3 regions of the Stenotrophomonas sp. YJH_SMC_40 genome follow, and region 3 is predicted to be linked to each of the others. Evidence: predicted binding sites of a transcription regulator. Region 3 holds the regulator's gene; each other region holds the start of a gene.
What was found. The regulator HrcA, encoded in region 3, represses chaperone genes, less so after heat shock. The targets are predictions, from matches to a motif close to TTNGCACTCNNNNNNNNNGAGTGCNAA.
Positions count from the first base shown of each region.

Region 1: AC5P6X_RS03920 (co-chaperone GroES) is a predicted target of HrcA. The motif match lies at 7,734-7,760, and genes of this name have one in related genera.
Region 2: rpoH (RNA polymerase sigma factor RpoH) is a predicted target of HrcA. The motif match lies at 3,321-3,347, and genes of this name have one in related genera.

Region 1 covers NZ_JCAFRX010000002.1:196,246-206,360, forward strand. Annotated here, with positions in the region: gene AC5P6X_RS03895 (PepSY domain-containing protein) at 1-1,662, opposite strand, end outside; gene AC5P6X_RS03900 (TlpA family protein disulfide reductase) at 2,369-2,932, opposite strand; gene AC5P6X_RS03905 (protein-disulfide reductase DsbD domain-containing protein) at 2,929-5,301, opposite strand; gene cutA (divalent-cation tolerance protein CutA) at 5,298-5,636, opposite strand; gene AC5P6X_RS03915 (endonuclease) at 5,705-7,495, opposite strand; gene AC5P6X_RS03920 (co-chaperone GroES) at 7,807-8,094, shown strand; gene groL (chaperonin GroEL) at 8,176-9,825, shown strand; gene AC5P6X_RS03930 (DUF6445 family protein) at 9,961-10,115, shown strand, end outside.
Region 2 covers NZ_JCAFRX010000002.1:157,033-167,147, forward strand. Annotated here, with positions in the region: gene ftsE (cell division ATP-binding protein FtsE) at 1-556, shown strand, start outside; gene ftsX (permease-like cell division protein FtsX) at 560-1,507, shown strand; gene AC5P6X_RS03700 (response regulator) at 1,515-2,357, shown strand; gene ung (uracil-DNA glycosylase) at 2,367-3,080, shown strand; gene rpoH (RNA polymerase sigma factor RpoH) at 3,359-4,234, shown strand; gene AC5P6X_RS03715 (RHS repeat domain-containing protein) at 4,508-5,554, shown strand; gene AC5P6X_RS03720 (DUF2247 family protein) at 5,563-6,045, shown strand; gene purD (phosphoribosylamine--glycine ligase) at 6,195-7,478, opposite strand; gene purH (bifunctional phosphoribosylaminoimidazolecarboxamide formyltransferase/IMP cyclohydrolase) at 7,540-9,123, opposite strand; gene AC5P6X_RS03735 (CDP-alcohol phosphatidyltransferase family protein) at 9,347-9,964, shown strand; gene AC5P6X_RS03740 (bifunctional alpha/beta hydrolase/class I SAM-dependent methyltransferase) at 9,999-10,115, shown strand, end outside.
Region 3 covers NZ_JCAFRX010000001.1:560,892-571,006, forward strand. Annotated here, with positions in the region: gene AC5P6X_RS02845 (outer membrane protein assembly factor BamE) at 1-196, opposite strand, end outside; gene fur (ferric iron uptake transcriptional regulator) at 300-707, shown strand; gene AC5P6X_RS02855 (SGNH/GDSL hydrolase family protein) at 771-2,087, opposite strand; gene AC5P6X_RS02860 (LysR family transcriptional regulator) at 2,185-3,102, shown strand; gene recN (DNA repair protein RecN) at 3,212-4,873, opposite strand; gene hrcA (heat-inducible transcriptional repressor HrcA) at 4,989-6,053, shown strand; gene grpE (nucleotide exchange factor GrpE) at 6,117-6,632, shown strand; gene dnaK (molecular chaperone DnaK) at 6,815-8,737, shown strand; gene dnaJ (molecular chaperone DnaJ) at 8,892-10,016, shown strand; gene AC5P6X_RS02890 (AraC family transcriptional regulator) at 10,077-10,115, opposite strand, start outside.

The sequences.
Region 1 (10,115 bases), on a different contig from region 3:
GCCCATGCTGCCTGGATTGAGGCGGTCACGGCCGAGCAGGCGCCACTCGTGCATCTGCGTCGCGGCCGGCAACACGCTGTCATCGGTGGCGATGCCGGTCAGCGCGCCGAGATGTTGCTGCCACTGGCGCAGCGCCGGTATCGCGGCGGCATCGACATCGATGCGCTCGAACAGCGCACGTGCGCCGTTGCCCAGCAGCCAGCCATCGAATTGGCGGCCAAAGCCGCAGTAATGCGGGTACTGGCGGTCACCCAGGGCGAGCAGGCCGAACTGCAGGCCCGACAGATCGGGCGCTTGTGCCAGCAGCCGCCGCGCAGCGCCCCGTGCCGCATCCGGCGGCTCGCCATCGCCGAAGGTGCTCAGCACGAACAATGCCTGCGCAGTGCGCGCGAGCTGCGTGGCATCGACCCGGGCCAATGGCAGTACCTGCACGCCATGGCCAGCGGCCTGCAGCTGCGCGGCCGCACGCCAGGCCAGCTGCTCGCCCAGCCCGCTCTGGCTGGCATGCACGACCAGCCAAGGTGCGTGGCCATCATCGGTGGCAACCGGCAGCGACCGGCGCAGCCCGCGCGCGGCACGCTGGCTGCGGCGGCGGTCCAGGTACAGCATCCAGCCGGTGATGAAGAACAGGCTCATGGCCAGACTGCTGAGCATCACCGCGACACGCCCGGGCATGCCGAAGTAGCTGCCCGAGTGCAATGCGAACACGCTGGTGGCCAGCTGCGCGCCGGCGCCCTGGCGCGCGTAGGGGCGCGAATCGAGGATTGCCCCGCTGGCCGGATCCAGCTGCAGCAGATCATGTGCACGGTCATGGTGGCCACCGCGCTGTGACGGATCGCCAGCCATCACCCGCACGTTGAGCGCCTGGCCAGGCTTTTCCGGCAGGCGCAGGTCGATGTAGCCGGTGTGCACGCCGGGCAGGGCATACAGCGTGGCTTCGATGCGCTCCAGGTTCAGGGTGGCGCCGGTGGCGACCTTGTGCTTGGCGGCCGGTGCGACGCCCAGCAGCGTATTGGCGGCACTGCGATACCAGTCGAAGGACCACCACAGGCCGGTCAGCGCACTCATCAGGTAGATCAGCAGCACCCAGGTGCCGACCACCGAGTGCAGGCTCCACAGGAAGCCACGGCCGCTGCGTTTCCATTCCACCGCCAGCCAGCTGCGCCAGTGCCACCAGCGTCGAGGCCAGCGCAGGTAAAGACCGGACAGGGTGAAGAACAGCAGGGCGATGGCGCAGCTGCCGGTGATCCATTTGCCGCGCTCGCCGGCGGCGAGGTGGCGATGCAGGTCCTCGACGAAATCGAAGAACGCCTGCCCACGCAAGGCACTGAAGCGCTCGCCGCTGTACGGGTCGAAGTAGACCCAGTGTTCCTTGCCACCAGCGAAGCGTGCCACCGAGGGCCGCTGCCCGGTGGCGTCCACGCGCAGGCGCTGCAGGGGGCGATCACCGCCGGCCTGCAGCAGCGGCACCACTTCGCTGAGTTCAAGCGGAAGCTGGCCGTCGGCATGGTGCTCGGCGATTTCGGCGAATCCGGGGTTGGCCGCGCGCAGCAGTTCGTCCTCGAAGGACAGCACGGCGCCGCTGAGGCCCATCACGGCCAATACGGCACCGGCGGTGATGCCCAGCAGCCAGTGCAGTTGGAACAGGACGTTCTTGAACATGGAAGGAGGAGGGCCTGGAAGGCTGCCGCCCGCATCCTGCGCAACAGCAAATGAGAATTAGTCGCGGAATTTTCCGTGGCGGACGGGCTACGGTCAAGGAGGGTTTTGTTGCAGGGCTTTGCAGCCCTGCACCCGCTACAAGCCGGAGCAACGTCAACGTCAAAAGCTGGCTTTCCGTGGGTTGGCGGGGTGGGTCCGGTTGAGGGGGACGCTGCAAGTCCCCCTCCGGGGCCCGGCCCAGCCGCTGGCGGCTGTGCGTTCGGGCGCTTGCGAAGCAGTGCTTCGCAAGCAAAGCGCCCTCACCCATGTAAGCTCGGTCGCCGCATCCATGCGGCTCACGCCCCCTCAGCCGGACCCACCCCGCCTTCGACAGTTTCCTGCGATCTGTCGGAACGGCGTTCTGCTTTGGTAGGTGCCGACCGTTGGTCGGCACGGGGTCTGATTCCGTTCTGAATATCGATATCTGACAGATGTGTCGACCAAGGTCGACACCTACCAACAGCCGCGAAGATCTGTCAGAGGCGGGGCGGTGTCGGAGTGCGGGGTGTCAGCCGCATGGATGCGGCTGCCAAGCTTACAGGGACGTACTTGCAGCGTCCCCGCACTCCGACACCGCCCCGCCATCCCACGGAATGCCCGCTTTGGCTTTGGCTGTTGCCGTTGCATTGAGCAGGGTGCAGGGCTGCAAGCCCTGAAAAAAACACCCTCACTTCACCCAGCTGTCGATCTCGCCGTGGGCGAACGGTCCCAGCTTTGCCTTCACCAGCCGCCCCTGCGCATCGAACAGCACGCTGTAGGGCAGCAGGCCCTGTGTATTGCCCAGCTGCACGCTGGCATCGCGCGGCCCCGGGGTCTCGATCACGATCGGATAATCCACCGGTACCCGCTGCAGGAAACCGCGCACGTCTTCCGGCGTATCCAGCGCCAGTCCCAGCACCTGTACACCGTGCTCGCCCTGGACATGTGCGAAACGCGCCAGTTCGGGCATTTCTTCAACGCAGGGCGCGCACCAGCTGGCCCAGACATTGATCAACAGCGGGCGACCGCCAGCGTGCTGGCGCAGGTCCAGCGGCCGGCCTTCAAGATCGGGCAGCGACAGCGCGGGCAGGCTGTCGCCGACCTGCAGGGCAGGTGCCGCAGCCGCCACAGCAGGCGCCGCTGGCATGGCCTCAGGCGCAACCGGCGCAGGAGCCAATCGATGCCCGGCCCACAGGCCAAGGCCGGCGGCCAGCACCGCTGTCCACAGCAGCGCTGGCCGTTGCCACTTCATCGTGCGGTGCGCAGCAGCGCTTCCTCCACCACCGCCTGGGTCAGCAGGGTCGGCAGCACGGTCGGCGGTGCGCCGGGGCCGTACACCACGTACAGCGGCACGCCGACGGCCTTGTGCTCTTCCAGGAACGTGGTGATCTGCGGATCGACGTTGGTGTAGTCACCGCGCATGTACACCGCGTTGGTGCGCTTGAGCAGGTCCTTGAACTCCGGCCGCGACAGCACGGCGCGCTCGTTGGCCTTGCAGCTCACGCACCAGTCGGCGGTCATGTTGACGAATACCACGCGGTTGTCGGCGCGCAGGCGGTCCAGCAACTGCGGCGAATACTCCACCACGTTGTCGCTGGCGGCCTGTGCGGCGCGTGCCGGCGCTGCCAGCTGGGTCACGCCCCAGGCCGGTACCAATGCGCCGATCGCCAGCAGCACGCCGAGCAGGGTCACCGCACGCGAGCCGGTCCAGCGGTTGCGCTCGAACAGCCACAGGCCGAAGGCGAACAGCAACAGGCCACCCAGCACCAGCGCCATGCCGTCCACGCCGCGTTGCTTGCCCAGCACCCACAGCAGCCACAGCGCGGTGGCGTACATCGGGAAGGCCAGCACGTGCTTGAGCGTTTCCATCCACGGGCCGGGCTTGGGCAGGCGGCGCGCCAGCGCCGGCACGAAGCCGATCAGCAGGAACGGCAGCGCCAGGCCCAGGCCGAGGAACAGGAACACGGTCATCGCCTTCAGCGGCGGGGCAATGAACGCGTAGGCGATCGCGCCACCCATGAACGGGCCGACGCAGGCACTGCCGACCACGCAGGCCAGCGCACCGGTGAAGAAGTCACCGGCCGGGCCGCTGCGGCTGGCCAGCGACTGGCCCAGGTTGCCGATGCCGCCGCCCAGGGTGAACACGCCGGACAGGCTCAGGCCTACCGCGAACATGATGTAGGCCAGCGCCGCCACCACGCCCGGGTGCTGCAGCTGGAAGCCGATGCCGACGGCGTTGCCGATTGCGCGCAGGCCCACCATCAACGCACCGATCACCGCGAATGCGACCAGCACGCCCAAGGTGTACCAGAGCGCGTGGCTGCGTGCGCGCTGCGGGCTTTCGCCACTCTGTGCCAGGCTCAGGACCTTCAGCGACAGGATCGGCAGCACGCAGGGCATCAGGTTCAACACCAGGCCGCCGGCCAGCGCCAGCAGCAGCACCCAGACGAACGAACGGTCCGGGTTCGGTGTGGTCGCCGGCGGGCGCGTACGCAGCGCGTTGTCACCGCGCGCATCGGCGGCGAATTCATTGCCGTCCACGGTGCCTGCGACGGCCGGGGGGGCGGCATCCGTATTGGGCACCGTCGGCAGCAGGCGCAGGGGGGCGCCGTTGGCGCCTTCGCGTGGCGCCACAGCCAACGGGCTGATTACCTCGTTGCGCGGCGGTGCCTGGTCGGCGCTGGCGCTGACCTTGCCGGCCGGGATCGACAGCTTCACCCGGCGGGTCATTGGCGGGTAGCAGATGCCATCGGTCTGGCAGCCCTGGAAGGTCACCACGAGGGTGCCGTCAACCGCGTCGGCAACCGTGCGCCGCAACGGCAGCGGCACTTCCACCTGGTTGAAGTACACCGAGACATCGCCGAAGTGCTCGTCGCGATGCGATTGCGCGGCTGGCCAACGCGGCGTGCCGGCCTGCACGCCGGTGCTGCCTTCCAGCTTCAGCGAGGTGCGGTCGCGATACAGGTAGTAGCCCGGTGCCGGGCTGAAGCGCAGCAGCAGGGTGTTGCCGTCGCTGGCGATGGCATCGAAGCCGAACGCCTGTTCCGACGGCAGCGGCAGCGCCTGGCTGTTGCTGGCCGCACCCGGCAGGCGCAGGCCGCCGCTGTTGCCGGCACCGGCCAGTGGGTTGTTGAACGGACTGGCCGCACCGGCGCGGCTGGCCGGGGCCGCCGCCTGTGCACCGCTGCCGGGCAGGGTGACCTGCACCACGCGCTTCTGCGGCGGGTAGCAGACACCGGCATCGGCGCAGCCCTGGTAACGCACTTCCAGACCGATGGTACCGGCGGCCTCGGTCGGCGTGCCGGGCAGGCTGGCCTGCAGGCGCTCGCGATAGGTTTCGACCTCGCCGAAGAAATCGTCGTGGTGCTTGTCGCCCTTGGGCATCTGCAGCGCGCCGGCATTGAAGGCCGGGTCGGCCTTGACGCTGGTGCGGTGGCGATACAGGTAATAGCCGGGCGCGATCTTGAACTGGAGTTGCACCTGGCCACGTTCGGGGGCGGTGGCGGTCAGCGCGAACGCCTGGTCCACCGGCAGCAGGTCTTTCTCATCCAGGGCGAACGCCGGCAGCGAGAGCCACAACAGGGCGCACAGGGCGGCGCCACGCGCAAACAGAGTCTTCAATCAGTGTCCTCCCGGGTCTGTGCCCGGATCCAGTCCAGATACGCCGGCAGGCCGGCCCGGGTTTCGACCGCGATGCACTCCGGGAGTTCATACGGATGCAGTTCGACGATCCGGGCGATTGCGTCATTGACGCGACTCGCGGTGGTCTTCACCAGCAGCTGCAGCTCGGCGTCGGTGGTCACCTCGCCCTGCCAGCGGTAGGTCGACTGCGCGCCATCGAGGCGGGTCACGCACGCGGCCAGGCGCTCGCCAACCAGCGCGTGCGCGATGCGCTCGGCACTGGCCCGGTCCGGGCAGGTGGTCAACAGCAGCAGGACGGGATCGACGGTCGACATGACCGTCGAGTATAGGGCCGCCGCCGGGTCAGGACCCGGCGGCGGCCGTGGACCGCTGCGTTGCGCGGTCAGTTGGCCAGCTGGCAGGTGGCCGGCTTGGCCGAGGTGAACAGGCCAGGGGTCGCCCACTCGGGGTGGTCGATGAACGGGTTGCGGTTGCCCTGGAAGCTGTAGATCACGTCATTGCGCGCGCGCTCGGCATCATCCGGCGGGTCGGACAGGTGCCAGTCGATCAGCGTCGACAGCAGGCCCATGTAGGCCGGTGAGCTGCTGGTCTTGACGATCCTGCTGCGGTCGTCGGTCAGCTCCAGGTCCGGCTCGGACTGGCCAGTGGCTGCATCCTTGCCGCCCTCGTAGCGGATCGCCATGTACATTACCGCACGCGCCATGTCGCCCTTGCGCTTGCCCCACACCTCGAACGTGCCGGTGTTGCCGTCCGGCGTGCGCACCCAGTTGGAGTTGCCCGGATAGCCACCACTGCCGCCACCCTGGCCGTTGTTGGCCTCGGTGGCGCGCTCGCCGCAGCTGGCGTCGCACTTGCCGAACGGCTTGTTGCCACGGTCGGCGTTCCACTGTGCATCGGTCAGGTACAGCATGTGGGTGTCGGTATACGGCGCGTACGGCAGGCCCTTGTCACCCGTGGTGGTGGCAAAACCCAGCGAGTTCGGCCAGGTGTGCTCGCGGTTGTACTTCAGGCCACTGCCGCTGCCGGCGCGATCGGTCACCTTGGCGTAGCTGCGGTTGCGATACGCGTCGAGGATGCGGTTCGGGTTGTTCGGGTCCTCGTCGGCGATCTCCAGGATGGTCCAGGTACTGGTGCCCGAGCCGCTGTACGGGTAGGCGGTGTGGCCCTTGATTGTCGCGTGCAGCGAGCAGCGCAGCTGGCTCGGGCTGGAGGTGTTGACCTTGGAGTAGTAGCCGGCCGGCACACCCGGGTTGCCCGGGTCCGGATTGCCGCCGGTGCTGGCCACGGTGAAGGCGATGCGGCTGTCGGCCGCCGGGTGTGCGCCCTGCAGGTCGGTGATGCGCGCGGCGCGGATGTCGAAGCGGCAGGCTTCACCGGCCACCAGCGCGGTGTTGGTGGACAGCTTCACGCTGCGTCCGCTGGCCGGGAAGGTCAGCGGCACGCTGCCGGAGGTACCGCAGCTCAGCGCGAACGCGCCGCTGGCCAGGTTCACCGTCTCGCTGAACACCACTTCCAGATCGGCCGCGGCCGGGAAGGTGCTGCTGCCCTGCGCCGGGGTGGTGGTGGACACCGACGGCGGCGTGTTCGGGCCCGGGGTGCCGCCGCCACTGAAGGTCTGGCCGTTGTTGCAGCTGCCGAAGGTCTGCCTGGCCGACTCGGCCCAGGTGAAGTGGGCGTACTGGCTGCCGCTGCCGGTCAGCTGCAGCGAGGTGCCCGGCGCCGTGCTGTTGGTCTCGGCCACCGGAATGTTCTGGCTGGTCATGCCGGCGGCAGGGCCACCGGAGGCGGTGATGGCGCCCTCGTAGCTGAGGAACTGGACCACCTTGCCGCTGGCGTCGACCAGGGCGATGCCGTCGTTCGGGCCGTTCTGGATGCCGTTGGTCGGGTAGTTGACCACGGCGATGCTGGCGCTGCCGCAACCGGCGGCGGTGCCGGCCGGGACCGGGTTGTTGGCGTAGACCGTGGCGGCCGAAGGATTGCTGCCGTTGTAGAGGTAGAGGCGGTAGCCGGACAGGTCTTCACCTGCGGTAGCGACCACTTCGATGGCTTCGCCGACGTCACCGGCGGCGGTGCTGTCGTCGTAGTGCAGTTCGTTGATGAAGACCTCGGCCTGGGCCGGCGCCGCGGCCAGTGCCAGCAGGCAGGCGGCGGCAAGCGGGGACAGCAATCGCATCGACTACTCCTTGTGATTGGGAATGCCTGACCGAGCCTAAGGCTGATCCAGTGACACTTTGTCGTAAATGAACGTCAGATATCTGACAGTGCGACGCTTGTCACCGAAATTGTCCAGGACCGACGCCTTGGCCGAGGCGCGCGGGTGGAAAAATTTTTTCATTCCGCCCTTGAAAGGGGGCGGCGGGGCTCCATCTCTGCCCTGCTCCCGACGTTGTCGGGTTTCTTCACGTGCGGTTCTGGCACTCGCCTGGGGTGAGTGCTAACATCGCCGGACTTTTTTAGACCAATCAATCACTTAAGAGGTCTCCTATGAGCATCAAGCCGCTGCACGACCGCGTTGTGGTCAAGCCGATCGAAGCCGACGAAATCTCCGCCGGTGGCATCGTCATCCCCGACTCGGCCAAGGAAAAGTCCACCAAGGGTGAGGTCGTGGCCGTCGGCCCGGGCAAGCCGCTGGACAACGGCAACGTGCGCGCGCCGTCGCTGAAGGTCGGCGACAAGGTCATCTATGGCCAGTACGCCGGCAGCTCGTACAAGAGCGAAGGCGTCGAATACAAGGTCCTGCGCGAAGACGACGTGCTCGCCGTCATCGGCTGAGCCTCGGCGCGACCTGTTTCAACCTGATCCCAAACTCCCAGCCGCCGGGCACCGTCCGGCGCTACCAATGAGGTAAATGCAATGGCTGCCAAGGATATTCGTTTCGGTGAAGACGCCCGTTCGCGCATGGTGCGCGGCGTCAACGTTCTCGCCAATGCCGTCAAGGCCACCCTGGGCCCGAAGGGCCGCAACGTCGTGCTGGAAAAGAGCTTCGGCGCCCCGACCATCACCAAGGACGGCGTCTCCGTCGCCAAGGAAATCGAACTGGCTGACAAGTTCGAGAACATGGGCGCGCAGATGGTGAAGGAAGTTGCTTCGCGCACCAACGACGATGCCGGCGACGGCACCACCACCGCCACCGTGCTGGCCCAGGCCCTGATCCGCGAAGGCGCCAAGGCCGTTGCCGCCGGCATGAACCCGATGGACCTCAAGCGCGGTATCGACAAGGCCGTTTCGGCCGCCGTCGCCGAGCTGAAGAACATCTCCAAGCCGACCGCCGACGACAAGGCGATCGCCCAGGTCGGTACCATCTCGGCCAACTCGGACGAGTCGATCGGCCAGATCATCGCTGACGCGATGAAGGAAGTCGGCAAGGAAGGCGTCATCACCGTTGAAGAAGGCTCGGGCCTGGACAACGAGCTGGACGTGGTCAAGGGCATGCAGTTCGACCGCGGCTACCTGTCGCCGTACTTCATCAACAACCAGCAGTCGCAGACCGCTGACCTGGATGACCCGTTCATCCTGCTGCACGACAAGAAGATCTCCAACGTCCGTGACCTGCTGCCGGTGCTGGAAGGCGTCGCCAAGGCCGGCAAGCCGCTGCTGATCGTGGCCGAGGAAGTTGAAGGCGAAGCGCTGGCCACCCTGGTCGTCAACACCATCCGTGGCATCGTCAAGGTCGTGGCCGTCAAGGCCCCGGGCTTCGGCGACCGTCGCAAGGCGATGCTGGAAGACATGGCCGTGCTGACCGGCGGCACCGTGATCTCCGAAGAAGTCGGCCTGTCGCTGGAGAAGGCCACCATCAAGGACCTGGGCCGCGCCAAGAAGGTGCAGGTCTCCAAGGAGAACACCACCATCATCGACGGCGTCGGCGACAAGGCCAACGTTGATGCACGCGTGGCGCAGATCAAGACCCAGATCCAGGACACCTCCTCGGATTACGACCGCGAGAAGCTGCAGGAACGCGTGGCCAAGCTGGCCGGCGGTGTTGCCGTGATCAAGGTCGGCGCCTCGACCGAAATCGAAATGAAGGAAAAGAAGGATCGCGTCGACGACGCCCTGCACGCCACCCGTGCGGCCGTTGAAGAAGGCGTGGTTCCGGGCGGCGGCGTTGCCCTGGTCCGCGCGATCACCGCGCTGGCCGGCCTGAAGGGCGCCAACGAAGACCAGAACCACGGCATCCAGATCGCCCTGCGTGCGATGGAAGCCCCGCTGCGCGAGATCGTTGCCAACGCCGGTGACGAGCCGTCGGTCATCATCAACAAGGTCAAGGAAGGCACCGGCAGCTTCGGCTACAACGCCGCTACCGGCGAGTTCGGCGACATGCTGCAGTTCGGCATCCTGGACCCGACCAAGGTGACCCGTTCGGCGCTGCAGAACGCGGCCTCGATCGCTGGCCTGATGATCACCACCGAAGCCATGGTTGCCGAAGCTCCGAAGAAGGACGAGCCGGCCATGGGCGGCGCCGGTGGCATGGGCGGCATGGGTGGCATGGGCGGCATGGACTTCTAAGGTCCACGCCCGCGTCGGACGTTGCCGGCCCTGGCCGGCGCGTCTCCCCGATGCAAGGAAAAACCCCGCCGCGAGGCGGGGTTTTTTTGTTGTCCGGTTGCCGCCATGGCGCCGCGTCGCTACGCTCGCAGGACCATGCCTACCTCGTTCATCGTCGTCGACGACTTCCTCTCTCCAGCCGATGCACACGGCCTGCGCCAGGCCGGGCTGGGCCTGACCTACCCGGCGCAGGAGGGGGCATTCCCCGGGCGTAATTCGCTCGAACGGCTGGAGCTGGACGGCCTGTCCGA
Region 2 (10,115 bases), on a different contig from region 3:
CACCCTGCTCAAGTTGATCCACCTGGACGAGCGGCCCAGCCGTGGCGCGGTGGTGTTCGACGAGCGCAACCTGCTGAAGGTGCGTGGCGGCGATGTGCCCCGCCACCGTCGCGCGGTGGGTGCGGTCTACCAGGACCACCGCCTGCTGATGGACCGCTCGATCGCCGAGAACGTGGCGCTGCCGCTGATCCTGCGCGGCACCCGCCGTGGCGACATCAGCAAGCGCGTGCGCTCGGTGCTGGAACGGATGGGCCTGGGCCACCGCGAGAAGGCGCTGCCCTCGCAGCTGTCGGCCGGTGAGCAGCAGCGCGTCGGCATCGCCCGCGCCATCGTCGGTGAGCCCAAGCTGCTGGTGGCCGATGAGCCGACCGGCAACCTCGACCCGACCCTGGCGGCCGAGATCATGGCCCTGTTCGCCGAGCTGCCCGCGCGCGGCACCAGCGTGCTGGTGGTCAGCCACGACCTGCCGCTGCTGCGCCGCATGCGCAAGCGCGTGCTGATCCTCGACCACGGCCGGCTGGTGGATGACATCTCGCCGCAGGATCTGGCGGAGTAACGCATGGCGAAGAACGAAAACAGCGAAGCCGCCGCCCCCTCGCGCGTGGGCGTCTGGTTCCAGCACCACGCGCACAGCGTGGTGTTCAGCCTCGGCCGTGCCTGCCGCAAACCGTGGGCGACCCTGCTGACGGTGATGGTCATGGCGCTGGCGCTGGCCCTGCCGCTGGGCCTGTCGATCGCGCTGGACAACCTCAAGCAGTTCGCCGGCAGCGTACAGCAGTCGCGCGACATCAATGTGTTCCTGAAGGGCAACGTCGATGGCCCCGGCGCGCTGCGCCTGGCCGGCCAGCTGCGCGACCGCGACGACGTGGCCGAAGTGAACGTGCGCACGCCCGAGCAGGGCCTGCAGGAACTGCGCGACGCCGGCCTCGGCGAGGCGATCGACGCACTCAATGACAACCCGCTGCCCTCGCTGCTGGTGATCACCCCCGGCCAGGGCAAGGACGACGCGCGCCTGGCACGCGCGCTGGAGAGCCTGCCCGAGGCCGACCTGGTGCAGCACGATGCACTGTGGCGCCAGCGCCTGGATGCCTGGCTGGCGTTCGGCGCGCGGCTGGTGCAGGTGCTGTCGGTCCTGCTCGGCGTCGGTGCCGCGCTGGTGGTCGGCAACACCGTGCGCCTGGACATCCAGGCCCGCCGCGAAGAGATCGGCGTGCTGCAGCTGCTCGGCGCCAGTGATGGCTTCATCCGCCGCCCGTTCCTGTACCTGGGTGCGTGGTATGGCCTGGGCGCCGGCGCGGTTGCGCTGGCCCTGATCGGCGCCGCCGGTGCCGCGCTGCGCGTGCCGCTGGCCGAACTCTCGCGCAGCTACGGCAGCCCGTTCGTGCTGCACGGCCTGGACCTGCTGCACGGTGGCCTGGTCCTGCTCGGCACGCTGCTGCTGGGCTGGCTGGGTGCGTGGCTGGTCACCGGCCACTTCCTGCGCCAGACCCGACCGACCGACACCTGAGACCGGCATGCAACCGCAAGCGCTGAAGCACCTTGAAGGGCCCGCGACGCGGGTGATGGTGGTCGATGGCTCGAAGCTGGTCCGCAAGCTGATCGCCGACGTCCTGCAGCGCGACCTGCCGGGCGTGGAGGTGATTGGCTGCGACAGCATCGAGGATGCGCAGCAGGCGCTGGCGCAGGGCCCGGTGGACCTGGTGACCACCTCGCTGACCCTGCGTGATGGCGACGGCCTGGCGCTGGCGCGGATGATCCGCGAAGCGGCCGGCCAGGCCTACGTGCCGGTGATCGTGGTGTCCGGCGATGCCCAGCAGCATCTGGAGCAGCGTCGCTTCACCGAGTACGTCACCGACTATTTCGACAAGGCGCTGGGCCACGAGGCGCTGGCGACCTTCATCCGCGGCTATGTGCAGCCGCAGACCATTCCCGGCGCGACCATCCTCTACATCGAGGACAGCCGCGTGGTGGCCGAGGCCACCAAGCGCATGCTCGAACGCCAGCAGTTGAACGTGCTGCACGTGGTCAGCGCCGAAGAGGCGTTCACCCTGCTCACCGCCGAGTCGCTGGGCCGCAGCCGCCATCGCATCGACCTGGTGCTGACCGACGTCACCCTGAAGGGCGAACTGAGCGGCCGCGACGTGGTGCAGCGCGTGCGCGTGGACTTCGGTTACGGCAAGCGCCGCCTGCCGGTGCTGGTGATGACCGGCGACGGCAACCCGCACAACCAGACCGGGCTGCTGCAGTCCGGCGCCAACGACCTGGTACTCAAGCCGATCGAAGAACGGCTGCTGGTCACCAAGGTGCTGTTCCAGTTGCGCCTGGCCCGGTTGAACGATGGACCCCTGATTCGATGAAGTGGTGCAATGATTGATGAAGTAGCGGACACCCCGACGATCCAGCTGGAACCGAGCTGGAAGCAGCATGTCGGCGATTACCTCCTGCAGCCGCAGATGCGCGAGCTGTCCAGCTTCCTGCGCCAGCGCAAGGCCAGTGGCGCGGCGGTATTCCCGCCCGGCCCGCAGATCTTCGCCGCGTTCGACGCCACGCCATTCGAGCAGGTGAAGGTGGTGATCCTCGGCCAGGACCCGTACCACGGCCGTGGCCAGGCGCATGGCCTGAGTTTCTCGGTGCCGCCGGGCGTGCCGGTGCCGCCGTCGCTGCTGAACATCTACAAGGAAATCGAGAGCGATCTCGGTATCCCGCGCCCGGACCACGGCTGCCTGATCCCGTGGGCGCAGCGCGGCGTGCTGCTGCTCAATGCCGTGTTGACGGTGGAGGAGGGCAAGGCCGGCGCACACCAGGGCCGTGGCTGGGAAGGCTTCACCGATCACGTGGTGGACGTGCTCAACCGCGAACGCGAAGGCTTGGTGTTCATGCTCTGGGGTGCCTACGCGCAGCAGAAGGGCAAGGTCATTGATGCCCGTCGCCATCGCGTTCTGAAGGCCCCGCATCCGTCGCCGCTGTCGGCCCATCGTGGCTTCCTCGGCTGCCGCCATTTCTCGATGGCCAACGAGTACCTGCAGCGTCGCGGCCAAGCCCCGATCGACTGGTCGCTGCCGCCGCGCTCGGTGCTCTGAGCGCCGGCTGGCGGCCGGGCCTGAACGCCGGACAACGTTCCCTGGCCTGAATGGGCCTCCAGAACGGCCCGTTCAGCTCCGCTTGACCGGAATCGGCCGGTTTCCGGCAGGTAATCGCTTGAATTCCAAGGGATTGTGAATCCCGAAAAGCGCGCTCGCCACTGTCATCAAATCGCGCTACGGTAGGGCTCTGTTTGGGACCAGTGTTGCATCAATAGGATGCTGGAACTTTTTCCTCCTTTAGCAGTCCAAATCCCGGACTGCTAAGATGGGTGCCTATGAGCCAGAACACCTCTACTGCCCTTGTGGCAAACAATCTCCCGATTCCCAGTGCGCTCGGTTCGCTGGACGCCTACATCGGTGCCGTGCACCAGATCCCGGTGCTGTCGGTCGATGACGAACAGGACCTGGCCCGTCGCTTCCGCGACGGCAACGATCTGGACGCCGCCCGCGAGCTGGTGCACTCGCACCTGCGCTTCGTGGTGCACGTGGCCCGCGGTTACAACGGCTACGGCCTTGCCCTGGGCGATCTGATCCAGGAAGGCAACATCGGCCTGATGAAGGCGGTCAAGCGCTTCGACCCGGACATGGGCGTGCGCCTGGTCTCCTTCGCCGTGCACTGGATCCGTGCAGAGATGCACGAGTTCATCCTGAAGAACTGGCGCATCGTGAAGGTCGCCACCACCAAGGCGCAGCGCAAGCTGTTCTTCAACCTGCGCAAGTCGAAGACGCGCCTGGGCTGGATGAACGCGGCGGAAGTGAGCGCGGTGGCCAAGGACCTGAACGTGTCCGAGCGCGAGGTCATGGAAATGGAGTCGCGCCTGTCCGGCCGCGATATCGGTTTCGACGCGCCGACCGACGAGGACAACGAACACGCACCGCCGTCGCCGGCTGCGTTCCTGGTTGCCGATGACGAAGACCCGTCGATGGCCTACGAGCGCGAGGACAGCGAAGACAACCAGATGCAGCTGCTGCGCGAAGGCCTGGCCGAACTGGATGCCCGCTCGCGCGACATCATCCGCCGTCGCTGGCTGGACGCCGACAGCAAGGTGACGCTGCAGGAGCTGGCCGACGAGTACGGCGTGTCCGCCGAGCGCATCCGCCAGGTTGAGGCGAACGCGCTGAAGAAGATGAAGGCGCTGTTCACCGCGTAAGGCATAGATCTTAGGTTCGGTTCCTATTTCCGGAACGCGTTCTGATGAAAAGCCCCGGCGTTGGTCGGGGCTTTTCGTTTGGCCAGCATGGCAGTTGGTAATGCCGGCCGCTGATCGGCGGATTCAGTAGTACCAGCCCATGGCTGGCAGTCATGCGCTTCCGGTGGCCGTTCAATCCCTCGCGAGGTTTATAGCCCAGGGCCTGGTCCAATTCAGAATGGTCATTTTGGCCTCAGTCCTGGAGTTGGACTCCGATGACTGCCTTCCTGTGCTATGAATGCCAAGCCTTGCTTCAAGGCTCTTTCATGGATTGGAATGATGCGCAGGTTCGGGGGAACTGCAGGCGGTGTGTCGACCCGCTTCGGGGCATTTGAAGATCGAACTCGCAAGCTTGGTGTTATAGGCGCCTGGCTGTGCTGCTTGCTGCTGATGGGCCTTGGCCTGTCACCATCCGCAATCGCCCAGACAACGATCACATACATTCACACTGATGCCCTCGGCTCGGTTGTGGCCGAAAGCGATGCCAACGGCAACGTCATCAAACGATATGACTACGAGCCCTACGGGGCCGTGGTAGGCGGTCAGGTCACGGATGGACCTGGGTACGCCGGACATGTGAGCGACTCGGCCACAGGGCTGAGCTACATGCAACAGCGCTACATGGATCCACAACTGGGTGTGTTTTTGTCAGTGGACCCAGTCACCGCTCACCAAAAGCCAGTTGAGCAGTTCAATAGGTATCGGTACGCGAACGGGAATCCCTACAGGTTCGTCGATGCGGATGGAAGGCAGGCCGCAGAGCGATTCGTTGAGCGGCATCGGAGGGATATTGCTGCCGGAAATGGCGCCGTATACGAGCCGATGAGACCGGCCGCAATCGCTGTTACAGCGGCAATGGTTGCCCCAGTGCTGATCGAAGCTGGCATGGTTGCGATGGCCAATCCAAGTGTCGTATCAGCAGCTACCAGTATCGCTGCTGATATCGCAGGAGTTACAGGTGCCGGTGGAGCAGGTGTGGCGGCATCCAAAGTTCTGAGTGTTGAAGGTCGGGCACTTTTGAATTCCCGACCTGTGGGAAGTGCACTCAAAGCCGACGCTGGGCACAATTCGGCGACCTTCATGCGAGAGACCGCTGCAGAAGCGGGTGTTCATACTCCATTGACAGGGGGTGACGGCGTGGTCCGCACTCTGACTCAGCTGCCAGGTGAACTCAATGGAAAGGCCGGTCGATTTGAATACATAGTCGACAAGGCTGGCGACTTGACCCATCAAAGATTTGTGGAAGGTGGCAGCATGAACGGAATACCAAACAAGAAGTGAGTGTCTACATGAGAACGTATGACTGTATTCAGCCCTATGGACCCTGGAGTCAGACCGAGGTGGCGTGGGCACTGGGGCGCCATCTGATTGACTTTGAGGTTGTGAAGCACTGCGCGTCGGAGCAGAAGGAACTGGAAGAGAAGTTCAATCTGAACGCCTTGATTGAAAGACTTGAAGGGGCTTTTCCCGATGAGCGTAATAGCGTAGCTGCGCAGTTGGCGGCATTCGATAAGAACTCAAACGAGGATGAGATTCTCAGAAGATGGCTTGTTGCATTTCTCGCGGACGCTTACGCCAAGCGCGATGAGATTGCTGATCCGCTCGGAGAGGTTGAGAGGATCTACGCTGATTTTGATTACCCGGAGTCTCTGGAGAGCTTTGTCAGGTACATGCCAGCTTCTGATGGGTATGATCCGACTGCGCACTCACATGAGCAGAATGTTGCGCGTCTCTTCGAGAACTGGAAACGTTATCTTGACTCGGCGAAATAGCGGATTCACTCAGCGTAATTTCCTTCGCTTGATGTGCGTCGCCTCTTCCCGAAGCGCACCGTCCCGGCTTCCATGCCGAGGACGGTGAAAACTCCCAGAATCCGTGATCTGGTTCCATGCAGGAGGCTGCGTGGTGGATCTACCAGGCCTCACCCCTCGCGTGCGATCGCGCGCCAACCAATGTCGTTGCGGTGGAACTCGTTGGCCCAGGTCACCTTGGCCACCCCGGCATAGGCAGTGGCCTGCGCGTCGCGCACGCTGTCGCCCAGTGCGGCCACGCACAGCACGCGACCGCCGGCACTGACCACGTGGCCCTGCGCGTCCAATGCAGTCCCCGCATGGAACACCTTGGCACTGGCCGGCACGTCGTCCAGGCCGGAAATCACGTCACCGGTGATCGGCGCTTCCGGGTACGGCCTGGCCGCCAGCACCACGCCCAGCGACGGGCGCACGTCCCACTGCGCTTCGACCTGGTCCAAGCGGCCATCGATGGCAGCTTCCACCAGCTCGACCAGGTCCGACTGCAGGCGCAGCATCACTGGCTGCGTTTCCGGGTCGCCAAAGCGCACGTTGAATTCGATCACCTTCGGCGCGCCACTGGCATCGATCATCAGGCCGGCGTAGAGGAAGCCGGTGAACGGGATGCCGTCGGCGATCATGCCCTGCACGGTGGGGTTCACCACCTCGCGCATCACCCGTGCATGCACCTCCGGCGTCACCACCGGGGCCGGCGAATAGGCGCCCATGCCGCCGGTGTTCGGGCCGGTATCGCCGTCGCCGACGCGCTTGTGGTCCTGCGAGGTGGCCATCGGCAGCGCATGCACGCCGTCCACCATCGAAATGAAGCTGGCTTCCTCGCCGTCGAGGAACTCCTCGATGACCACGCGCGCACCGGCATCGCCGAACGCGTTGCCCGAGAGCATGTCACGTACCGCGTCCTCGGCTTCGGCCAGGGTCATCGCCACGATCACGCCCTTGCCGGCGGCCAGGCCATCGGCCTTGACCACGATCGGCGCGCCCTTCTCGCGGATGTAGGCCAGGGCGGCGTCCACGTCGGTGTGCACGGCGTAGAACGCGGTGGGGATGTTGTGGCGGGCCAGGAAGTCCTTGGCGTAGGCCTTGCTGCCTTCCAGCTGCGCGGCGGCGGCGGTCGGCCCGAAGATGCGCAGGCCGGCGGCGCGGAAGCGGTCTACCACGCCAGCCACCAGCGGTACTTCAGGGCCGACCACGGTCAGTGCCACGCCTTCAGCCTGGGCCAGCGCCAGCAGACCGTCGATATCGGTGACTTTCACCGCCACGTTGCGGCACTTGTCTTCGCTGGCGGTGCCGGCGTTGCCGGGTGCCACGATCACTTCGGTGACACGGGAGGACTGGGCCAGCTTCCATGCCAGGGCGTGTTCGCGGCCGCCAGAGCCGATGACGAGGATCTTCATGGGACAGGGTTCTCGGGTACGGAAGAGATAAGCCGGGCAGAGCCCGGCTTCGTGATGCGGATCAGTGGCGGAAGTGGCGCACGCCGGTGAACACCATCGCCAGGCCATGTTCGTCGGCGGCGGCGATCACTTCGGCATCGCGCATCGAACCGCCCGGCTGGATGACCGCCTTGATGCCGGCGGCAGCAGCGGCGTCGATGCCGTCGCGGAACGGGAAGAACGCATCGGAAGCCATCACCGAACCCTCGACCACCAGGTTTGCATCGGCCGCCTTGATGCCGGCGATGCGCGCGGAATAGACGCGGCTCATCTGCCCGGCGCCCACGCCAATCGTGCGGTTGTCCTTGGCGTACACAATCGCGTTGGACTTCACGAACTTGGCCACCTTCCAGGCGAACAGCAGGTCGGTGAACTGCTTGTCGGTCGGTGCCAGCTTGCTGACCACCTTCAGTTCGTCGCGGGTCATGCCGCGGTTGTCCGAGGACTGCAGCAGCAGGCCCGAGCCGACGCGCTTGCTGTCGAAGTTGTTCAGGCCATCACCGTGCGGGATGCGCAGCACGCGCACGTTGGCCTTCTTCTGTGCGTATTCCAGCGCGGCCGGCTCGTAATCCGGGGCAATCAGCACCTCAACGAACTGGCGGTCGAGGATGACCTTTGCAGTGGCCGCATCCAGCGGCTTGTTGAAGGCAATGATGCCGCCGAAGGCGCTGGTCGGGTCGGTGGCGTAGGCCAGCTCGTAGGCATCGCCGTTGCCGGCGCCAACCGCCACGCCGCACGGATTGGCGTGCTTGACGATGACGCAGGCCGGCGCATCGAACTGGCGCACGCATTCCCACGCCGCATCGGCGTCGGCCAGGTTGTTGTAGCTCAGTTCCTTGCCCTGCAGCTGCTGGAACGTGGCCAGGGTGCCCGGCACCGGGTACAGGTCGCGGTAGAACGCGCCGCTCTGGTGCGGGTTTTCGCCGTAGCGCAGGTCCATCACCTTCACGAAGGTGGAATTCATCTGCGCCGGGTACTCGGCACGCGCCGGCACGGCGGCGTCGGTGGCGGTGACCGCCGACAGGTAGTTGCTGATGGCCGCGTCGTACTGGGCGACGCGGTTGAACGCAGCCACCGAGAAGGCGAAGCGGGTGCTGGCCGACAGCTGGCCGTCGTTGGCGTCCAGCGAGGCCAGCAGCTCGGCGTACTGCGAGGGGTCGGTGGCCACTGCCACGCGGGCGAAGTTCTTGGCCGCCGAACGCAGCATGGCCGGGCCGCCGATGTCGATGTTCTCCACCGCGTCGGCCAGGGTGCAGTCGGCCTTGGCGGTGACCGATTCGAACGGGTACAGGTTCAGCACCAGCAGGTCGATGGCACCGATGCCGTGCTCAGCCATCACCGCATCATCCAGGCCGGAACGGCCCAGCAGGCCGCCGTGCACCATCGGGTGCAGGGTCTTGACCCGGCCGTCCATCATTTCCGGGAAACCGGTGACGTCGGCCACGTCCTTCACGGCCAGGCCCGCATCGCGGATCGCCTTGGCGGTGCCGCCGGTGGACAGCAGCTCCACGCCGCGTGCGGCCAGCGCAGTGGCCAGCTCGACCAGGCCGGTCTTGTCGGAAACGGAGAGGAGGGCCCGGCGGACGGGCAACAGATCGGCAGTCATGGGACAGAATCGGCAGCGGAGCGGGGCCGATATTGTAGGCGGTGGGGGCCGGTGGCGGGCGCTGGAAGGGGTAATTTGCCGTGGCGATCGACGCAAGGCCGGGTCGGGCACACCGATCCGGCCCGATCCGGGGGCTGGCCTGCGGACCAGAGCAGGGTTGTCGGAATCTGCCAACGATGGGGTAGGCTGTGCCCGCACTGCCAAGGATCAGCGGGTACGGATCATGTCGATCTATGCATTGAAAGGACGTTTCCAGGACCTGTTGCGTCCAGCCGTACGCGGCCTGTACCGCATGGGGATCACTGCCAATACGGTGACCGTGGCCGCTGCCGTGGTCTCGCTGCTGGTGGCTGCCGCCGTCTGGTGCTGCGCGCCGGCCCAGCCCCTGCTGTACCTGCTGCTGCCACTGTGGATGCTGCTGCGCATGGCGCTCAACGCCGTGGACGGCATGCTGGCCCGCGAGTTCGGCCAGCAGTCGCGGCTGGGCGCCTATCTGAATGAGCTGTGCGATGTAATCGCCGACGCGGCGCTGTACCTGAGCCTGCTCAGCGTGCCGGGCGTGCGCCCCGAGATGCTGTGGCTGCTGGCCTGGACCGCGGCCCTGAGCGAGTACGCCGGGGTGCTGGGGCTGATGGTCGGTGCCAGCCGCCGCTACGACGGCCCGATGGGCAAGAGCGACCGCGCGTTCGTGATCGGTGCGCTGGGCCTGCTGCTGGCGTTCGAGTGGGTTGGCGCGATGACGGTCACTGGCGTGGCCGCGGTCATGGCGGTGCTGTGCGTGCTGACGATGGTCAACCGCGTCCGTCGGGGACTGCGGGAAGCAGCGGTTTCGCCGAATTAATCAAGCAGATACAAGAAGACAATCAGGAGATTGCATGCGTCAGGCGCAGGAACGGGAATTCCACAGCTTCGACCAGGTACCGCTGTTCTACCGGTACTGGGCGGGCACCACCGCAACGCCGGCCACCAAGGCCATCGTGCTGCTGCACCGC
Region 3 (10,115 bases):
AGCGCTGGGCGTGGAACGGATCGGGAATGGACGGGGTGCCCAGCAGCGCGGTGACCTGCTGCTTGCTCTGCCCGACCTGCAGCTTGGCCACGGCATCTTCCCGGATCAGGTTGCCCTGATAGATGGGTTGCTTGTAGATGATGCCGCACCCGGTGGTGGACAGGGCGACGGCGGCGACCAACAGGAGATTGCGCATCGGGACTGGCGGTTGGGGAAATCAAACCGATGATACACTCCCGGCGTGCCACCGCGACCCAATCCGAGGCAGCTGGCGCTAAATCGCCAATGAACGGAGACCTATGGAAACCCACGACCTGCGTAAAGTCGGCCTGAAGGTGACCCATCCGCGGATGCGGATCCTGGCGCTGCTCGAGCAGCGCAATGCCCAGCACCACATGACCGCCGAAGACATCTACCGCCAGCTGCTGGAGCATGGCGACGAGATCGGCCTGGCGACGGTGTACCGGGTGCTGACCCAGTTCGAGGCCGCCGGCCTCGTGCTCAAGCACAATTTCGAGGGCGGGCAGGCGGTCTACGAGCTTGACCGTGGCGGCCATCACGACCACATGGTCGACGTGGACAGCGGCAAGATCATCGAGTTCGAGAGCCATGAGATCGAGGAGCTGCAGCGCAAGATCGCAGCCGACCACGGCTACGAACTGGAAGAGCACTCGCTGGTGCTGTACGTGCGCAAGAAGCGCAAGTAAGCCGATCCGGCCAGCCAGATGCGACGAAACCCCGGGCCTGCCCGGGGTTTTTCGTTGCTGGGGTCAGGGCCTGTTCCCTTCAGGAAAGGGCTCTGAGCCCGGGCGCCCCGCGGAGTCGGATCCCTTTGCACGAGCAAAGGGCTCTGACCCCTTGCGACCCAGCAGGATCTTCAGATCCACCGCCTCGGCCATCGCCCGGTTCCCCGCATCACCCGGATGCAGGTGGTCGCCGGAGTCGTAGGCAGCGGCCATCCGTGACGGATCGGCCGGATCGCGCAGGGCCGCGTCCAGGTCGATCACCGCGTCGAACGGCCCGTCGGTGCGCAGCCAGGCATTGAGCTGGCGGCGCAGGGCGTCCTTGTCCGGGTGGTAGTAGTCGTCCAGCGGCGTGCCGGGCAGGGCGCCGGCGAACGGCATCAGGGTGGCGCCGAGGATGCGTAGACCCCGCCGATGGGCCTGTTCGGCCAGGGCGCGGTAGCCTGCCTGCAGCTCGGCAAGCGTGGGCCGCGCCTGCTTGCGCGCGAAGCCGGTGCCGGGCCAGCTGATGTCGTTGATGCCGATCAGCACGATCACGCTGGACACGCCAGGCTGATCCAGCACATCGCGTTGGAAGCGCGCCGGCGCGGATTCCCCCATGCCGTCGCGCAAGAGGCGGCCACCGGAGATGCCGGCATTGACCACGGCGATGCCCCGCGGTGCCAAACGCGCGGCCAGATGGTCGGTCCAGCGCTGGTCCTGGTCGAGGCTGGCGGTGGCGCCGTCGGTGATCGAATCGCCGATCACCACCACGCTGCGTGCGCTGGTCGGCGCCTCGACCTCGATGCCGGCCAGGAACAGGCGGGCCGTGGTGCTGCTGGCCCCGCTCAGTGCCTGGGCCTGGCTCTGGTCGCCAGGCGCAATCCAACTGGTCTGCCTGCCCTCCCAATGGAACGTCTGTACCGGCATCGGCCCCGGCACGAAGACACTGACCTGCAGCGCCTGCCGGTCAGCCGTGGCCAGTGGCAGCGGATCGCTCAGCCGTTCCTGCCCGGGGCCGATCAGTACCCCGGGCTGGCCTTCGAAACTGAGCGGCTGCGGGGTGTCCCCCGCCCGGGCGGCCACGCTCGCCGCCCCGATCCGCAGTGGTTGAGTGCCGTAGGCATTGCTCAGCCGCACTCGCAGCCGGGGCCCGCCCAGGCTGATACGTGCCGTCTGGCGGAAGGTCTGGTCCTGCAGAGCGGCTGGGACCAGGGTCGGAAACAGGAATTCCGCGCCCCAGACCGGTTGCGGGCTGGCCTGCCAGCTGGCGACCCAGTGTGGCGCAGGGGCGTCGCTGGCGGCGCTGGCGGCACTGGACAGGCCGATCAATGCGGTTGTGACGAACTGGCTGAAACGATTCATCGGGCAATCCCGGGTGGAGGGAAGGCCATGGTGATTCCGTACTCATCTGTGAACTAGACTGCGCATGGACAATCATCTGTGAACTGGATTCATTGCCATGGCGCGTTCCGACATCAACCGATCCGGCGAACTGGAAGTGTTCGTGCGGGTGATCGAGACCGGGGGCTTTTCCGCAGCCGCCCGAACGTTGGAGATGACCCCGTCGGCGGTCAGCAAGCTGGTGGCGAGGCTGGAACAACGGCTGGGGACGCGCCTGCTGCAGCGTTCCACCCGCCAGCTGCAGCTGACTCCCGAGGGCTGCGCGTTCTACGAGCGCGGCCTGCGCGTGCTGGCCGACCTGGACGAGGCCGAGCGCTGCGCCAGTGCTCACGCCGAGCCGCGTGGACGCCTGCGGGTCAATTCCAACGTGCCGTTCGGCCAGCATTTCCTGTTGCCGTTGCTGCCGGCGTTCCTGCAGCGCAATCCGCAGGTAGGCGTGGACCTGACCCTCAACGACGAGGTGATCGACCTGCTGGAGCAGCGCACCGACGTGGCGGTGCGGGCCGGTCCGCTGAAGAGCTCGAGCCTGGTGGCGCGGCGGCTGGGCGCGACGCGGATGATGATCGTGGCTGCACCGGCCTACGCGCAGCGGCACGGGCTGCCACGCACTGCCGAGGAGCTGCAGTCGCACAACCGGCTGGATATCGGCCATGCGCGCGCGATGCAGGGCTGGCCGTTGCTGCAGGACGGGCGCGAACGCATGCTGCTGCCCAGTGGCAACGCCCGCGCCAGCAACGGCGATGCGCTGCGCCAGCTGGTGCTGGGTGGGTTGGGCATGGCGCGGCTGGCAGCATTCCAGGTGCAGCAGGATATTGCCGCCGGGCGCCTGCTGCCGGTGCTGGAAGAGGCCAACCCCGGTGACCTGGAAGAGGTGCACGCGGTGTTCCTGGGGCAGGGCGGCTACCTGCCGCTGCGGGTGCGCGCGTTTCTTGATTTCCTGGTGGAGAACGTCGACCTGACGCAGCCACGGGGGTAGTGCCGGCCGCTGGCCGGCAACCTCACGATCTTCGACCCCTCGCATCGGTTGCCGGCCAGCGGCCGGCACTACCGTGCGGAAGCCGGGCCCACGCTCTGCTCTGCCGGCCTCAGGCCCGCAGCAGCTTGCGCGCGGCGGCGCGCGCTTCCTTGCTCACTTCCACGCCGCCGAGCATGCGCGCCAGCTCTTCCTCGCGCGCCTTGCTGTCCAGCTTTTCCACGGCGCTCTGGGTCATGCCTTCCACCGGGGCCTTGCTGACCCGGTAATGGGCATGGCCCTTGGAGGCAACCTGCGGCAGGTGGGTCACGCACAGCACCTGGCGCTTCTCGCCGAGCGCGCGCAGCTTCTGGCCGACGATGTCGGCTACCGCGCCGCCGATGCCGGAGTCGACTTCGTCGAACACCATGGTCGGTACTGCATCCAGGTCCAGCGCGGCCACTTCGATGGCCAGCGAGATGCGTGACAGTTCGCCGCCGGAGGCCACCTTGCGCAGGGCGCGCGGCGGCTGGCCGGCATTGGCTGCGACCAGGAATTCCACGCGCTCGGCACCCTGCGGGTCCGGCTTGCCGGCGTCCTGCGGTTCCAGCTCGATCAGGAACTGGCCGCCGCCCATGCCCAGCTCGGCGATGATGCCGGTGGTGGTGGCCGACAGCTCGGCAGCAGCGCTGCGACGGCTGGCGGTCAGCACTTCGGCCTGTGCGCGCCAGGCGGCGGCGGCCTTGTCGATCTCGCCGGCCAGGCGCTGCAGGCGTTCGTCGGCGCCGCGCAGCTGTTCCACTTCGGCGTGCATGCGCTCGCGCTGCGCACCCAGCTCGTCCATCGGCACGCGGTGCTTGCGGGCCAGGTCGTGCAGGCGGCCGAGGCGGCGCTCGTTCTCCTCGAACTGTTCCGGGTCGGCGTCGAGGTCGTCATGCACCCGGTCCAGCAGCGACAGGGCTTCGTGCAGCTGGATCGAAGCGTTCTCGATCAGGCCATCCACCTCGCCCAGGCGCGGGTCGTGCTCAATCAGGCGCGACAGCTCGTGGCGCACCTGCTGCAGCAGGTCCAGCGCGGAGCTGCCGTCGTCGCCGTTGAGCTGGTTGCTGGCGGCCTGGCAGGCGCTCAGCAGGGCGCTGGCATGGGCCTGGCGGCGGTGGCTGGCGCCGAGTGCGGCAATCGACTCCGGCTCAAGGTCTTCACGGTCCAGCTCGCGCAGCTGGTGCTCCAGGAAGCCGATCCGGTCACTGACGTCGCCCTGTTGCGACAGCGCCAGCGATTCATCGACCAATGCCTGCCAGGCCGCGGCGGCGCGTCGCACCTGGCGGCGTTCGTTCTCATTGCGCGCATAGGCGTCGAGCAGGGCCAGCTGCGACGGGCGCGTCAGCAGGGCCTGCTGTTCGTGCTGTCCGTGGATCTCCACCAGCAGCGAGGCCAGGTCGCCCAGCTGCGCCAGGGTCACCGGGCGGCCGTTGATCCAGGCCCGCGAACCGCCATCGGCGCGGATGACCCGGCGCAGCTGGCACTGCTCCTCGTCGTCCAGCTCGTTGTCGGCCAGCCACTGGCGTGCAGCCTGCAGCTGCTCCAGCGCAAACTCGGCCGAAAGCTCGGCGCGCGCGGCGCCGTGGCGGACCACGCCGCTGTCGGCGCGCAGGCCGGACAGGAAGCCCAGCGCGTCGACCATCAGCGACTTGCCGGCGCCGGTCTCGCCTGAAACCACGGTCATGCCTGGCCCGAACTCCAGTTCGGTGGCGCGGACGACGGCGAAATCCTTGATCGAAAGATGTCTGAGCATGGGTAAGGGGGTATCAGCAGCCGCGCAACGCTAGCACGCGGGCGAGGGAGGTCCAATGACTTGCCAAGGTGATGCGCCGCCATTATCTAGTGTCCGTGTCTCACAGGTTGATTCCATGCACGGTTCTCCCGACCAGCTTGCCCCGCGTGCGCGCCATCTGCTGCGCACGCTGATCGCGCGTTACATCCAGGACGGCGAGCCGGTCGGCTCGCAGACGCTGGCGCGCGTGGCCGGGCTGGAGGTCAGTCCGGCCACCATCCGCAACATCCTGGGTGACCTGGAAGACCTGGGGCTGCTGGCCTCGCCGCACACCTCAGCCGGGCGTGTCCCGACCGCGCATGGCTACCGCGTGTTCGTCGACAGCCTGCTGCAGATGCAGCCGCCGGGCGAAGGCGAGCTGGCCCGGTTGCGGCAGGAACTGGCTGGCGGCGGCAGCACCCAGGCCCTGCTCGGCAGCGCCTCGGAGCTGCTGTCGGCGATGAGCCACTTCGTCGGCGTGGTCAGCGCACCACGACGCGAGCAGTTCGCCTTCCGCCAGATCGATTTTGTGGCGCTGGACGGGCGCCGGGTGCTGGCGATCCTGGTGTTTGCCGACAACGAGGTGCAGAACCGCGTCATCGAGACCCGGCAGGAGTTCGCGCCGGGCCAGCTGGAGCAGGTCGCGAACTACCTCAATGCCCATTTCGCCGGCCTGCCGATGGCCGAGATCCGCACCCGACTGCTGCTGGAACTGCGCGATGCCCGCTCCGAGCTGGAACAGCTGCTGGCGCACAGCATCGAGCTGGCCGAGCAGGCCCTGCAGCCGGCGGCCGACGACATGCTGGTGGCCGGCCAGACCCGCCTGATGGGGGTGCAGGACCTGTCCGACCTGGAGCGCCTGCGCGAGCTGTTCGAGCTGTTCTCCAGCAAGCGCGAGATCCTGCAGCTGCTGGAGCGGACCATCCAGGCGCCCGGCGTGCGCATCTTCATCGGCGAGGAGACCGGGATGATGCCGCTGCAGGGCGTCTCGCTGGTCACTGCCCCTTACACGGCCAATGGCCAGGTGCTGGGCGTGCTGGGGGTGATCGGCCCCAAGCGGATGGCCTACGACCGCGTGATCCCGCTGGTCCAGGCTACCGCCGATGTACTGGGCGCGGCGTTTTCGCCAGCCGGCCGCCCGCCGGGAACATCCGACGCTTGAAACGCAGCATCCCGCCCACACTAGGGTGGGTGGAGGCGGAGATTGACCGCCAGGGACCCAGACATGAACCACGAACAGCCAGATATCGAATCCCAGCAGAGTGCCGCCGATGCGGCCGCCACCGCCGGCGTCAACGACGAAGTCGAGCGCCTGCGCGCCGAAATCGAACAGGTCAAGGCCGATGCCCTGCGTGAGCGCGCCGACCTGGAGAACCAGCGCAAGCGCGTTGCCCGTGACATCGAACAGGCCCGCAAGTTCGCCAACGAGAAGCTGCTGGGCGATCTGCTCCCCGTGTTCGACAGCCTGGATGCCGGCCTGAAGGCCGCCGGCGACGACCCGCACCCGCTGCGCGAAGGCCTGGAGCTGACCTACAAGCAGCTGCTGAAGGTGGCCGCCGACAACGGACTGGTCCTGCTGGACCCCATCGGCCAGCCGTTCAACCCGGAACACCACCAGGCCATCAGCCAGGTGCCGACGCCGGGCGCCGCCCCGGGCAGCGTGGTGACCGTGTTCCAGAAGGGCTACCTGCTCAACGAGCGCCTGCTGCGGCCGGCGCTGGTGGTGGTGGCCGCCGATTGATGGACCAGGCCGGGCTTTGCCCGGTCCCGGTTGTGCCAGGCCATGCCTGGCAAGGTTTTCCAGGCGCTGAACACAGCGTTCGGGAGACGGCTTGAATGTTCCACGAGCCTCCCCCACATCGTATTCATCCACCGGCCGAACGGCCGGACTGACACCAACAAGCATCCTCAGGAGTCTCCCCCATGGGCAAGATCATTGGTATCGACCTCGGCACCACCAACTCGTGCGTGGCGATCATGGACGGCGGCAAGGCCCGCGTCATCGAGAATTCGGAAGGCGATCGCACCACCCCGTCGATCGTCGCCTACACCAAGGACGGCGAAGTCCTGGTCGGCGCCTCGGCCAAGCGCCAGGCCGTGACCAACCCGAAGAACACCTTCTACGCGGTGAAGCGCCTGATCGGCCGCAAGTTCACCGACGCCGAAGTGCAGAAGGACATCGCGCACGTCCCGTACAGCATCCTGGCCCATGACAATGGCGACGCCTGGGTGGCCACCAGCGACGGCAAGAAGATGGCTCCGCAGGAAATCTCGGCCAAGGTGCTGGAAAAGATGAAGAAGACCGCCGAGGACTTCCTCGGTGAGAAGGTCACCGAAGCGGTCATCACCGTGCCGGCCTACTTCAACGACAGCCAGCGCCAGGCAACCAAGGACGCCGGCCGCATCGCCGGCCTGGACGTCAAGCGCATCATCAACGAGCCGACCGCGGCCGCGCTGGCCTATGGCCTGGACAAGGGCGACAACAAGGATCGCAAGATCGTGGTGTACGACCTGGGCGGCGGCACCTTCGACGTCTCGGTGATCGAGATCGCCAACGTCGACGGTGAAAAGCAGTTCGAAGTGCTGGCCACCAACGGCGACACCTTCCTGGGTGGCGAAGACTTCGACAACCGCGTCATCGAGTACCTGGTTGAAGAGTTCAACAAGGACCAGGGCATCGACCTGCGCAAGGATCCGCTGGCCCTGCAGCGCCTGAAGGATGCTGCCGAGCGCGCCAAGATCGAGCTGTCCAGCGCCCAGCAGACCGAAGTGAACCTGCCGTACGTCACCGCTGACGCGTCGGGTCCGAAGCACCTGAACATCAAGCTGACCCGCGCCAAGCTGGAAGCACTGGTGGACGACCTGATCAAGAAGTCGATCGAGCCGTGCCGCGTCGCCCTGAACGATGCCGGCCTGCGTTCGAGCGACATCAGCGAAGTGATCCTGGTCGGCGGCCAGACCCGCATGCCGAAGGTGCAGCAGGCGGTGACCGAGTTCTTCGGCAAGGAACCGCGCAAGGACGTCAACCCGGACGAAGCCGTGGCACTGGGTGCTGCGATCCAGGGCGGCGTGCTGGGCGGCGACGTCAAGGACGTGCTGCTGCTGGACGTGACCCCGCTGTCGCTGGGCATCGAGACCATGGGCGGCGTGTTCACCAAGATCATCGAGAAGAACACCACCATCCCGACCAAGGCCTCGCAGGTGTTCTCCACCGCCGAGGACAACCAGTCGGCCGTGACCGTGCACGTGCTGCAGGGTGAGCGCGAACAGGCCCGCTTCAACAAGTCGCTGGCCAAGTTCGACCTGTCCGGCATCGAGCCGGCCCCGCGTGGCCTGCCGCAGGTGGAAGTGTCCTTCGACATCGACGCCAACGGCATCCTGCACGTGTCGGCCAAGGACAAGAAGACCAACAAGGAACAGAAGGTCGAGATCAAGGCCGGTTCGGGCCTGTCCGAGGAAGAGATCGCGCGCATGGTCGCCGACGCGGAAGCCAACCGCGAAGAAGACAAGAAGTTCCAGGAACTGGTGCAGGCCCGCAACCAGGCCGACGCCCTGATCCACGGCACCCGCAGCGCCATCACCGAGCACGGCAGCAAGGTCGGCGGCGATGTCATCGGCAAGGTCGAGGCGGCCCTGGCCGACCTGGAAACCGCGATGAAGGGTGACGACAAGGCACAGATCGAAGCCAAGTCGAAGGCGCTGGAAGAAGCTGGCCAGTCGCTGTTCGCCGCTGCTTCGGCCGACCAGGGCGGTGCCCCGGGTGCCGACGCCGGCAATGCCGGCAAGGCGCAGGACGACGTGGTCGACGCCGAGTTCACCGAAGTCAAGGACGACAAGAAGTCCTGATCCGGACCGACACGGGACGCTGGCCACCAGCGTCCCGTTGTCGCATCAGGGTCCTGACCGCCCACCGGCGTGTCGGGGCGCCCGACGCAAGAGCGGACCTGGTTCCGCTCTTCCGCTTTGACGAATCCCGACTTTCCGGAACCAGATCCACGATATGAGCAAGCGCGACTATTACGAAGTGCTGGGCGTTGCCCGCACCGCCACCGACGACGAGCTGAAGAAGGCGTACCGTCGCTGCGCGATGAAGTTCCACCCGGACCGCAACCCGGGTGATGCGGCGGCCGAAGCCTCCTTCAAGGAGTGCAAGGAAGCCTACGAAGTACTGTCCGACGGCAACAAGCGCCGCATGTACGACAGCCATGGCCACGCGGCGTTCGAGCACGGCATGGGCGGCGGCGGGCCGGGCGGCCCGGACATGAACGATATCTTCGGCGATATCTTCGGCAACATCTTTGGCGGCGGTGGCGGTGGTCCGCGCCAGGCGCGTCGCGGCGCCGATATCGGCTACGTGATGGAGCTGGACCTGGAAGAAGCCGTGCGCGGCGTCGAGCGCCGCATCGAGATTCCGACCCTGGCCGAGTGCGGCGACTGCGATGGCAGTGGCTCGGAAGACGGCAAGGTCGAAACCTGCAATGTGTGCCATGGCCGCGGCCAGGTGCGCATCCAGCGCGGCATCTTCGCCATGCAGCAGGCCTGCCACAACTGCGGCGGCCGTGGCCAGATCATCGCCAAGCCCTGCAAGACCTGCCACGGCAACGGCCGTGTCGAGGAAGACAAGGTGCTGTCGGTGAAGGTGCCGGCCGGCGTCGATACCGGCGACCGCATCCGCCTGCAGGGCGAGGGCGAAGCCGGTCCGGCCGGTACGCCACCGGGCGACCTGTACGTGGAAGTGCGCGTGCGCGAGCATGCGATCTTCCAGCGCGATGGCGACGACCTGCACTGTGAAGTGCCGATCCGCATCTCGCAGGCGGCACTGGGTGACACCGTGCGCGTGGCCACCCTCGGCGGCGAAGCGGAGATCCGCATTCCGGCCGAGACCCAGACCGGCAAGCTGTTCCGCCTGCGCGGCAAGGGCGTGCGTTCGGTGCGCAGCCGCAGCGAGGGCGACCTGTACTGCCGCGTGGTGGTGGAGACTCCGGTCAACCTCACCCCTGAGCAGCGCAAGCTGCTGGAACAGTTCGAAGCCACCTTCGTCGGCGAGGAAGCACGCAAGCATTCGCCGAAGTCGGCCACCTTCATGGATGGCGTGAAGGGCTTCTGGGACCGGATGACGTCCTGAGTTTTTCAACCGAAGCGTTGAGCGGCAGCGCCGGGCCATGCCCGGCGTTTTCGTTTGCGATCAGCGGAAAAACGCCGCCGGCGTCTGCCCCAGCTGGCG